3 regions of the Limosilactobacillus vaginalis genome follow, and region 2 is predicted to be linked to each of the others. Evidence: riboswitches for the same ligand, from Rfam matches in the RefSeq annotation. Region 2 holds a riboswitch; each other region holds the start of a gene.

Region 1 (3,266 bases), 940 kb from region 2:
TCTCCTTGGTAGGGAGTTAACTTAGCAATCGATTTAAGAAGAGTTGATTTTCCCGCACCGCTAGCACCAGTTAGTAAGGTAACTTTGTTTTGAATAATATTTAAGCTGGTGGGCTTAATAAGGGAAGTTTGATTACGACTTATAGCATAGTCTTTTAACTTCATAACGATATTAGCAGTTAGCGGGGGAATTTTGGTGATCAGCTTGCTACTATGCTGGTGGTTAGCATTTTCTAACAGTGTCAAGCTATTTTGCGGTGAAAGAAGTGTGGCTTTAGAGTCGTGGAACTGAACAACAAGCTGGCTAAAATTTTGGTAATTATGGAGATCGTGCTCGCTGATAATGATTGTTGTGCCATTTTCATTTTGAAGCTGGGTTAGTTTTTGAAGGAGAAACAGCCGGTTAGCTTCATCAATACTTGAAAAAGGTTCATCGAGTAAAATGATCTCTGCTTTCATTGCAATTGTAATTGCCAACGCAACCCGCTGTAATTGACCACCGGAAAGGGTAGTTAGTTTTTGCTGGGAAAGCTTTTCTAAACCAACAAAGGCCAGGGCATCCCTTGCCTGCTTGTTAATTTCTTCGTGAGGAATTTGAAGATTCTCTAGGGTAAATTCTAATTCATGTTGTGGGGTATCCATTGTGAATTGCATTGCTGGATCTTGAAAGAGCATCCCAATCCGTTGCCCATGGGGAATGATGACTTTCCCTAAACAGTTGCCACCGTATTTTGGAAGTAGGCCAGCGATCAACTTTAACAGGGTAGTTTTTCCACTGCCAACGGGTCCGCTGAAGATGATTGAAGTATGAAGTGGCAACTCAAGGGAGACGTCGTTAAGGATCGGCTGGTCACCTTTATATGAGAATGTCAGATGTTGAATAGCTATTGATTCCATTCATTCTACCTCGAAAGAACGTGACTTCTGTTTAACAGGTTAACGATGAGTTTAACGAGGACACCGGTGAAGAAAAACATTGATAGCCAGCGAACAATTAACATCACAATTAACATTGAAAATGGGAAATGGCTGTAACCATTCCGGAACCAATCCCAGGCAAATGTCAGAATCGTGGTAGTTGTTGCGGAGAGAAGTAATGTTACCCAATTGTATATTTTATAAAGCGTTAAGGTAAAACCAAGTTCGGTCCCGATTCCTTGAACCAGACCCGAGAGCAGGGTGGTTACGCCCCATTGATCACCGAGGAGCATTTCCACTACGGCACTGAGAAATTCACCGAGAAATGAGGCACCGGGAAGGCGGAGCATAAAACCAGCTAACGGGCCAGCCATACACCAAATCCCTAATGTAATATCGTTAGCCATTGGTCCATAGCCAAAGGGAGTCAAGGCAATTGTTAAACCGTTATAAAGCAGGCCAGTTGCTAAGTAGATTACTCCAAAAACGATTCCGATGATTGCTAAGAGAATAATATCTTTTAAGTGAAATTGATGAAACATAATGATTCCTTTCTTGGGGAAAGAAAAAGAACCGTGACAAAAAATGTCATGGTCCCTTAATTGGTTGATTAAAAACGCGCTTCCTTCGCTAGTATTATCTAGACAGGTTCAATGGGTCTAATCTCAGCCAAGTGGCACCCCAGACAAATGATTTTCTTTTGTTACTATCATACAACAAAAACAGATTCTTCGACAGTTAATTTAGTGATTGGCTAAAAGATTAGTCAGGTGGTTCATAAAGACGGGAACGAATCGTTCTTGGTTAACGTTAATTGCAACCTTAACATTTGGATGGGGTTCATTTAACCGCATCTTATCACCGATTGTCCGGGCATAATTATGTTCGCTAGTAATAACTTTCATTGGCAGAGCAAGGGTGGTTACAAATGATGGGTCAATTGCCACGCCGACTGCCAGCGGATCATGAATTGCACAGCCATGCTTATCGATCCCTAACCGATAGTAGGCATCAATGTAGAAATCAGTGAGTTCAGCATAGGCAATTCCAGCCGGTGTTCCCAAATTACGCCACTGCTGAGTTTCTTTTTTTGTGAGGAGTGTCCGCAAAGTAACGTCAAGGCCAACCATTGTGATTGGTAATTGACTGGTAAAGACCTCGTTAGCAGCTTCAGCGTCTTGATTAATATTGGCCTCAGCAACTTCACTAACATTTCCTTCGACTGTCAACGCCCCGCCCATTAGAGTAACATTACCGATTAAGCGACTGATCTGCGGATCCCGATGTAGTGCAGCAGCAAGGTTTGTCAATGGACCAGTCGGAACGACAATGAGGTCTTTACTGTACTGATGAGCCGCTTCAATGATAAAATCAACACCGTCTTTAGTTTGAACTTGGTGACGCGGTTCAGGAAGTGAAATATCACCGATTCCGTTATTTCCGTGAATCTCCTTGCTGACCTGCATGACTGTAAAATGATCAGTAGTGCTTGAGTGGCTAAGTCCCTTGAAAACGGGGATGTCTTGGCCGAGTAATTCAAGCAGCTGTAATGAGTTCTTAGCGGTTTGATCTAATAAGTTATTACCGTAAGAAGCAACAACTCCGATTAAGTCAATGTTGGGGTCAGCAATTGCATACGCAAGAGCTAACGCATCATCGACCCCTGTATCTAGATCCAGGATCATTTTTTTAGTGGCCATGATATTTTCCTCCAGTTAGCTAGTTTATGTTAATGATAGCTAAATGATGCTGGCCCCGCAATTTTAATTTCAGCAAAAATCAATTACAATAAGAAAAAAGAATAGAGAGGAGCCATGGCGAATGGCAAAAATGTATGACATTACAATTATTGGTGGCGGACCTGCAGGAATGTTTGCAGCCTTTTATTGTGGACTCCATGAATTAAACGCCCAATTGATCGAAAGCTTGCCCCAACTTGGCGGCCAAGTTAATGCTCTTTATCCGGAAAAACAAATCTGGGACGTTGCAGGACTTCCAGGAGTAACGGGACACGAATTAGTAAGTCAGCTGCAAAAGCAACTTGCGGTAGCTCCGGTTGACCAGTTTACAAATGAGACCGTTGAGGATGTTGTAAAGGAAGCAGACGGGACATTTACAGTTAAGAGTGCTGGCCGAGTTTCTCATTCCCGGGCAATTGTGATTGCCTTAGGAAATGGCGCATTTAAGCCCCGAAAATTGGCTCTTGATGGAGTAGATGAGGTTGAGGGCAACCAGCTTCACTACTTTGTTACTCACCGTGATGACTTTGCTGACAAACGAGTAGCGGTTTTGGGTGGCGGTAATTCAGCCATTGATATTGCATTAATGCTTGAGCCCATAGCTAAGCAG
Region 2 (3,266 bases):
ACTATGATATTCTAGACTTAATAATAATCTAGCCAAATGAGGTGTCAAAATGGCAAAAGCAGCAAGTCAAAAACAAATTGCCGTATTAAGTTGCATTTATAAACACGTTAAGGATCACGGGTACCCACCAACAGTCCGTGAAATCTGCGGAATCGTTGGGCTTTCCTCAACCTCCACTGTTCATTCTCACCTAAACAATCTAATCAAGGAAGGCTACTTACAAAAGGATCCCTCCAAGCCACGGGCACTTGAGATTACTAAACAGGGATTAGATCTCCTGGGAATTGAACCAGAGCAAAAAGAGATCCCAATGATCGGTGTTGTTACCGCAGGGCAGCCTATTTTAGCGGTAGAAGACACTACAGATTATTTTCCTTTACCACCTTCAATTAAAGATGCCTCTGGATTATTCATGTTAAAAATTCACGGCACCAGTATGATCAAAGCCGGAATTCTTGATGGTGATGACGTAATCGTTCGTAAGCAATCAACCGCTAAAGATGGCGAGATTGTAATTGCAATGACAAGTGATAATGAAGCTACTTGCAAACGGTTCTATAAAGAACCAGAAAACCACCGCTTCCGGCTTCAACCTGAGAACGATGCGATGGCGCCCATTTATCTGGATAACGTTACTATCCTTGGTAAGGTTATTGGTCTATACCGTGACCACATTTTCTAAACTTCCCTTTAATTAGCAATGTTTCTTTATTGAGGGTAGGAATGAACTAATAATTTTGTTCATTCCTGCCTTTTTTGTGATCGACAATCCACACCAAAAAGATCACAATCAAAATATCAGGCAACGTATTTCCTACGGGAAGATCTACTAACATCAAGCAGCGGTATACTATAAAACCAACTAGCCATAAGGCAAAATGATTCCAACTAATCCAACGATCCTTATTGTTAAGGCGAAGAACAAATCGATCCATAATCTGAATCGCAATCATTGGAGTAAAGACTGAGCTAATAATGTAAAGAAAGTTACTAAAATTATCCATCGGCAAAACGATTGCGCCAAGGCTACCAATACTAGTTACAATAATCGCTGTTAAACGTGAAGACCACTTAACCTTTAATGTTTGTGCAGAGACTCCTGCAGAATAGGCATCCATAAACGTTGTAGTGACTGTTGACAGGAGGACAATAATCAGGCCACTAATCCCAACGCCAGCACTAACCATTATTTTAGCAATATCTGTCTGCCCGGTTAATAAGGTTGCGCCAAGGCCGACAATTGCCATCCAACAGCTAATGACACCATAAGTGATTGCACTAACTCCACTCGCTTGGATCGGGTTTTGGGCAGCCGAAGTATAATCAGAAATTAAGGGAAGCCAGGATAGGGGCATCGAAACGGCTAATTCTAATCCTTGTCCAAATGATAATGCCCCTAAATGATTATTTACATGTGGTTCAGCAAAGATTAAATAGCACAACCAAACCGTTAAAAGTAATAAAGCAGTTAAGGCAACGGTGTTCAGCCATTTTAAGCGACGAATCCCGATAATTAACCACACTATGATTAGGAAGCCAATCAATCCGCACCATAGTGGTCGGCCCAATTTCCAAAGACCATTAGCCGCTAGCGAACCATCATAAATCATGATTCCCGTCCAGCCAATCAATTGTAAAACATTTAGACTAGCAAAAAAGATTCCACCAAATTGGCCAAAACTGATTTTTACCGATTCCATCGCACTAATCCGCAACTGGCCACCGATTATTCCAGCAAGAAACAGCAACCCACAGCCAATCAAATGACCTAAGATAATGGCCACTATTCCCTTGGCCATCCCCAATGGTGCTAAGTAAGTTCCTGTCAGGATCTCCGCAATTGATATTCCCGCGCCGCACCAAATCATTCCGTTTTCTACTAGTGATGTCTTATGTTGCATCAGTTCCACCATCCTTTTATTGATTAGCGAAACTTGATCTTGATAAAGAAAAATCGACCAGGCACCTACCTGATCGATTTTAAAATTCTTAACCGAATTCCCTCCGTTGGCATTATCCAAATCAGGTCCCATGGGTCGAAGATCACATCTTCCTCTCAGCCTGTTATACAAGCTCCCCGTTTGTGTTAATTATATTGTAACACTTTATTTCTTTTCCTGATAAATCCGTTTGTGCTCCTTTTGACCCTTTAATATAAACAGTGCTGGATCTGATTGCCAATCTAATTCAACATCATCCTGGTTCATCCCCAGCTGTGAGTTGAACTGCTTCTCATATTCAGCAATTGAAACCTGATGACGATTTGCTAGATCATCCTTAACGTCACTCAAGTATTTTTCAAAGTGAGGCTGAAGAATCCCACTGTAGAATTCACCTTCTGCTCCGGAACCGTAACTAAAAAGACCAATCCGGTCCCCAGGATTAACCTGACCATTTTGCAACAATGACATTACTCCAAGGTAAAGTGAACCAGTATAGAGGTTTCCTACCTCACGACAGTACTTTTGACTTGCGGTCAGCTGCTCACGCATTTTGTCAGCAACCGGTGATTGATTGTCCTTGAGAAGCACCTCCAATGCCTTCTTCCCCATCTTGGTAAATGGCAAATGGAAAGTTAAGGCAGCAAAATCATCTAATTGGCGTCCGGTCATTTGTTGATAGCGTTGCCAGCATTGGAGGAAAAAGTCAACGTAAACATTAGTCGAGTATTTGCCATCCACATTTGCTTCGGTTGCGTAAAGTGGCCGCCAAAAATCCATAACATCCTTTGTATATGAAACCGTAGTATCCTCAAGAGTCAAGATGTGAGGGTCAGCAGAAATCAACATTGCGATTGCCCCAGCCCCTTGGGTAACCTCACCAGGTGTTTTCAACCCATAACGAGCAATATCAGCTGCAATTACTAAGACTGTCGACTGAGCATTCATCGCAACTAATCCCTTAGCAAACTGAATCCCTGCCGTTGCCGAATAACAGGCTTCCTTTAGTTCAACTGCACGGGTAAAATCATCCAGTCCCAAAAGATGTTTGATATAAATGGCACTTGCTTTAGAATTATCAATCCCTGATTCAGTAGCAACAATCACAGTGGAAAGATGTTTTTTGTCATCTTTGGATAAAAGCTTCTTGGCAGCTGCTGCTCCTAAAGTAACAATATCTTGAGTTGGTGGAACAACTGCCTGCCGATCCTGACCAATTCCAATCGTGTACTTATCAGGCTCATCCCCCCGTTCACGAGCTAACTCGCGTAAATCAATATACTCGTCAGTAGTTGCAAATGCCATCTTATCAATTCCAATTTTCAT
Region 3 (3,266 bases), 150 kb from region 2:
GATTAATCGTTAAAAGCGCTGACCCATTAGCAAAAAAGCAAGCAATTACTAAGAGTGATCTCTACAAAATACCACTAATCGCCCCTACCCGGAATATTGTCCGTGATGAAATCAGTGATGTATTAAAATTAGACCAAACAAAGCTGAATATCATGGCAACAAATAACCTGCCAAGCAACGCCTACGAACTGCTAAAAGCCGGTAACTATTATATGTTGGGAATTGAAGGAATTGTTAACTCATTCCACGATCCTGAATTAACGTTTATCCCCTTCTCACCGCACAAAGAGACTGGTCACGTTCTTGCATGGCGAAAAAACACGGTCGTTACTCCCGTAATGGAAAAGTTTCTTCAAGAATTTGCTGATCTAACAGAAAAATTTTGAAAGATTGAATTTATAAAATAAACGACTTACAATAAATTATCATTATCCTAAGGAGTGAAATCAATGCTATATAACGCAGCACTAGTTCTTGAAGGTGGCGCTTTTCGGGGACAGTATACCGCTGGTGTCTGTGACACGTTCCTCGCTAACCACATTGAGTTTAGCAGTGTCATTGGAGTTTCCGCGGGTTCGCTGAACGGTGTTAATTTTGTGGCTAAACAGTACGGTCGAGCAGCTAATATTAATATTGATCACCGTCATGACCGAGATTACATTTCCATGACCCGGCTCTTCAAACGTCAAGTAATCAACATGAACTACTTGTTTGAAGATCATGGACTTTCATGGCAAAACTTCGATGAACGAGCCTATATAAGATCTGCTTCACACTTCACTGCCGTCGCAACTAAACTCCAAGACGGTAAAAAAGCACTCTTTACAGACTTAACGGGGGAAAAGTTAAAACAAGTTTTGATCGCTTCTTGTTCAATGCCGTTTATGATGGATCCAGCACCCACTCCTGATGGGCTTTGCCTGGATGGTGGAATTGCGGATTCAATTCCCTTTGATGTTGCTCAAGAACAAGGCTATGATAAAATTATCGTTGTCCGGACGCGTGATATTAGTTACCGAAAGAAGCCATCAAGTCGACCAGTTTGTCAGTTATATCGCCGTTATTTTAAGGATTATCCCCAGTTTGCTGAAGCAGGGATCCTTCGTCCAGAGGTTTATAACCAACAAGTAGCACAAATTGAACACCTCAGAAGGACAGGCCAAATCTTTAATATTGCACCTCAACATCCCATCAAGGTTGGTCGAGTTGAAAGTAACGTTAAAAAGATCCGTAAATTATACGAAACCGGTCAACAAGAAGCCCGGCAACTATTGCCAAGCTTGATTGACTATCTTAATGCTTAAAACCGCTTTCTATGTTATTATAATAGTATGTTAATAAACAGCATTAGGGGTGTCTGTTTGCCAGACTGAGATGTATTAAGATATATGGACCCTTGAGAACCTGTTAAGCTAGTACTTGCGAAGGAAAATGCTAACTCAATATTTAAAAACTAGAGCTGTTAGTTAACTATAAAAACTAGCAGCTCATTTTTTCTAGGAAGTGAGATTTTGACCAAGTTACAACTAGAATTACTAGAGCGAGTTCGTCAGCAAAACCCGGTTGTTCTAACAATCCCTAACATGGTAACGCCAGACAAGGTAGCTGATGGACTGAGTACGATTGGTGCTTCACCCATTATGTCCCTAGCACCACAAGAAGCAGCAGAAATGGTGAAATTAGCTGATGCAATTACGATTAATCTAGGAACCATTCACGAAGAACAGGCTAACGAGATTACAACGATCCTCAAAAATAACCAAGATCAAAAGCCAATGGTGCTTGATCCGGTTGCGATCGGTGCTAGTCATTACCGGTTAGCTTTTGCAAAACAATTATTACAAGATCACCACTTTACTGTTATTCGAGGAAACGCTGGTGAAATTGCTGCTTTAGCGAATGTTAACTGGCATTCACGAGGAATTGACGGTGGAAGCGGACAAGCTGATCTTCACGAGATCGCTAAAGTAGTTGCTCATCAATATCATTGTATTGTCGCCCTTACTGGTAAATCAGATATTGTAACGGATGGCAATAATACTTTTGTTAATCTGCTTTCTACTAGTTATTTCGTAACTAATGTGGGAAGCGGTGATGTTCTTTCTAGTGTTATTGCTGCTTATCTCGGTGTCAGCAAGGATTATTATGCAGCTGCCTGCACAGCAACTAAAGTTTTTACTGCCACGGGAGTCAAGGCGGCTAGAGAGTCAACCGGCTTTGGTCAATGGCAAACCAAATTCCGGGATGAACTAGCAACAATTAATTCCAGCGAAGTTCTTTCAGTATTGTAATAAATAAAGGAGTTAATAATAATGACGAATGATTTTCCTCAAGCTCTAACGATTGCTGGTACTGATTCTGGCGGTGGTGCCGGAATCTCTGCTGATTTTAAAACAATACAAATGCGTGGTGTCTTTGCCACAATGGTTGTTGTTGCGGTAACAGCTCAAAATACCCTTGGCGTTCAGGATGCCCTAGCAATGCCACCAAAATTAATTGATGAACAGTTTTCCTCCCTAGCTGCTGATTTTAAGATCCGGGCTTGCAAAACGGGAATGTTAGCTGATCCTCTCCGCGTTAAAACCGTTGTCAACAACCTCAAGCGATATGATTTTGGTCCATTAACGGTAGATCCCGTGATGATTGCTAAAGGTGGTGCTAAACTTTTAAGTGATGATGCAATTAGTGTGGTTCGTGAACAACTATTACCACTTGCTGATTTGATCACACCTAACCTTCCAGAAGCTGAAGAATTAGCTCAAATGCAGATCACAACAGAAGCTGAAATGGAAGCTGCCGGACAACGTCTTCAATCGATGGGAGCCAAGAACGTTCTGGTTAAGGGTGGTCATTTTTCAAGTGATGATGAAGCAAACGACTTTGTATTATTAGCTGATGGTCACTCATTTTGGATGACTGCCAAGCGGAAGCAAACTCGGAATACTCATGGTACTGGTGATACTATTTCTTCTTGTATCACTGCTGAACTCGCTAAGGGCAAATCAATGGAAGACGCCCTCAAAATTGGAAAGGCCTATGTTGAAGCTACGATTAAGCAAGGCATTAATGTTGGTCACGGTCATGGCCCGCTAAACCATTGGGCAAAAATAAGGAGCGATAATAATGAACTTTAATCCAAAAATGTTACAAATATACCTTGTCGGCGGAACTCAAGATACCCACCACGATTCCTACGAATTCCTCGCTAAAGTAGAAGAAGCAATGCAAGCTGGAATTACCGCATTTCAATATCGAGAAAAAGACAG

What was found. Region 2 has a riboswitch for thiamine pyrophosphate ahead of cytX (putative hydroxymethylpyrimidine transporter CytX). Riboswitches for the same ligand answer to the same signal wherever they lie in the genome.
Region 1: another riboswitch for thiamine pyrophosphate. It lies ahead of N4627_RS08435 (ECF transporter S component); the one in region 2 lies ahead of cytX (putative hydroxymethylpyrimidine transporter CytX).
Region 3: another riboswitch for thiamine pyrophosphate. It lies ahead of thiM (hydroxyethylthiazole kinase); the one in region 2 lies ahead of cytX (putative hydroxymethylpyrimidine transporter CytX).

Annotation. Positions count from the first base shown of each region.
Region 1 covers NZ_CP104399.1:1,725,295-1,728,560, reverse strand. Annotated here, with positions in the region: gene N4627_RS08440 (ABC transporter ATP-binding protein) at 1-896, opposite strand, end outside; gene N4627_RS08435 (ECF transporter S component) at 902-1,459, opposite strand; TPP riboswitch at 1,522-1,611, opposite strand; gene N4627_RS08430 (nucleoside hydrolase) at 1,661-2,617, opposite strand; gene N4627_RS08425 (NAD(P)/FAD-dependent oxidoreductase) at 2,739-3,266, shown strand, end outside.
Region 2 covers NZ_CP104399.1:780,258-783,523, reverse strand. Annotated here, with positions in the region: gene lexA (transcriptional repressor LexA) at 50-682, shown strand; gene cytX (putative hydroxymethylpyrimidine transporter CytX) at 729-1,901, opposite strand; TPP riboswitch at 1,982-2,090, opposite strand; gene N4627_RS03820 (hydroxymethylglutaryl-CoA synthase) at 2,106-3,266, opposite strand; gene N4627_RS03815 (ribonuclease H family protein) at 3,266-3,266, opposite strand, start outside.
Region 3 covers NZ_CP104399.1:927,977-931,242, reverse strand. Annotated here, with positions in the region: gene N4627_RS04550 (LysR family transcriptional regulator) at 1-386, shown strand, start outside; gene N4627_RS04545 (patatin-like phospholipase family protein) at 450-1,304, shown strand; TPP riboswitch at 1,340-1,447, shown strand; gene thiM (hydroxyethylthiazole kinase) at 1,512-2,291, shown strand; gene thiD (bifunctional hydroxymethylpyrimidine kinase/phosphomethylpyrimidine kinase) at 2,313-3,134, shown strand; gene thiE (thiamine phosphate synthase) at 3,124-3,266, shown strand, end outside.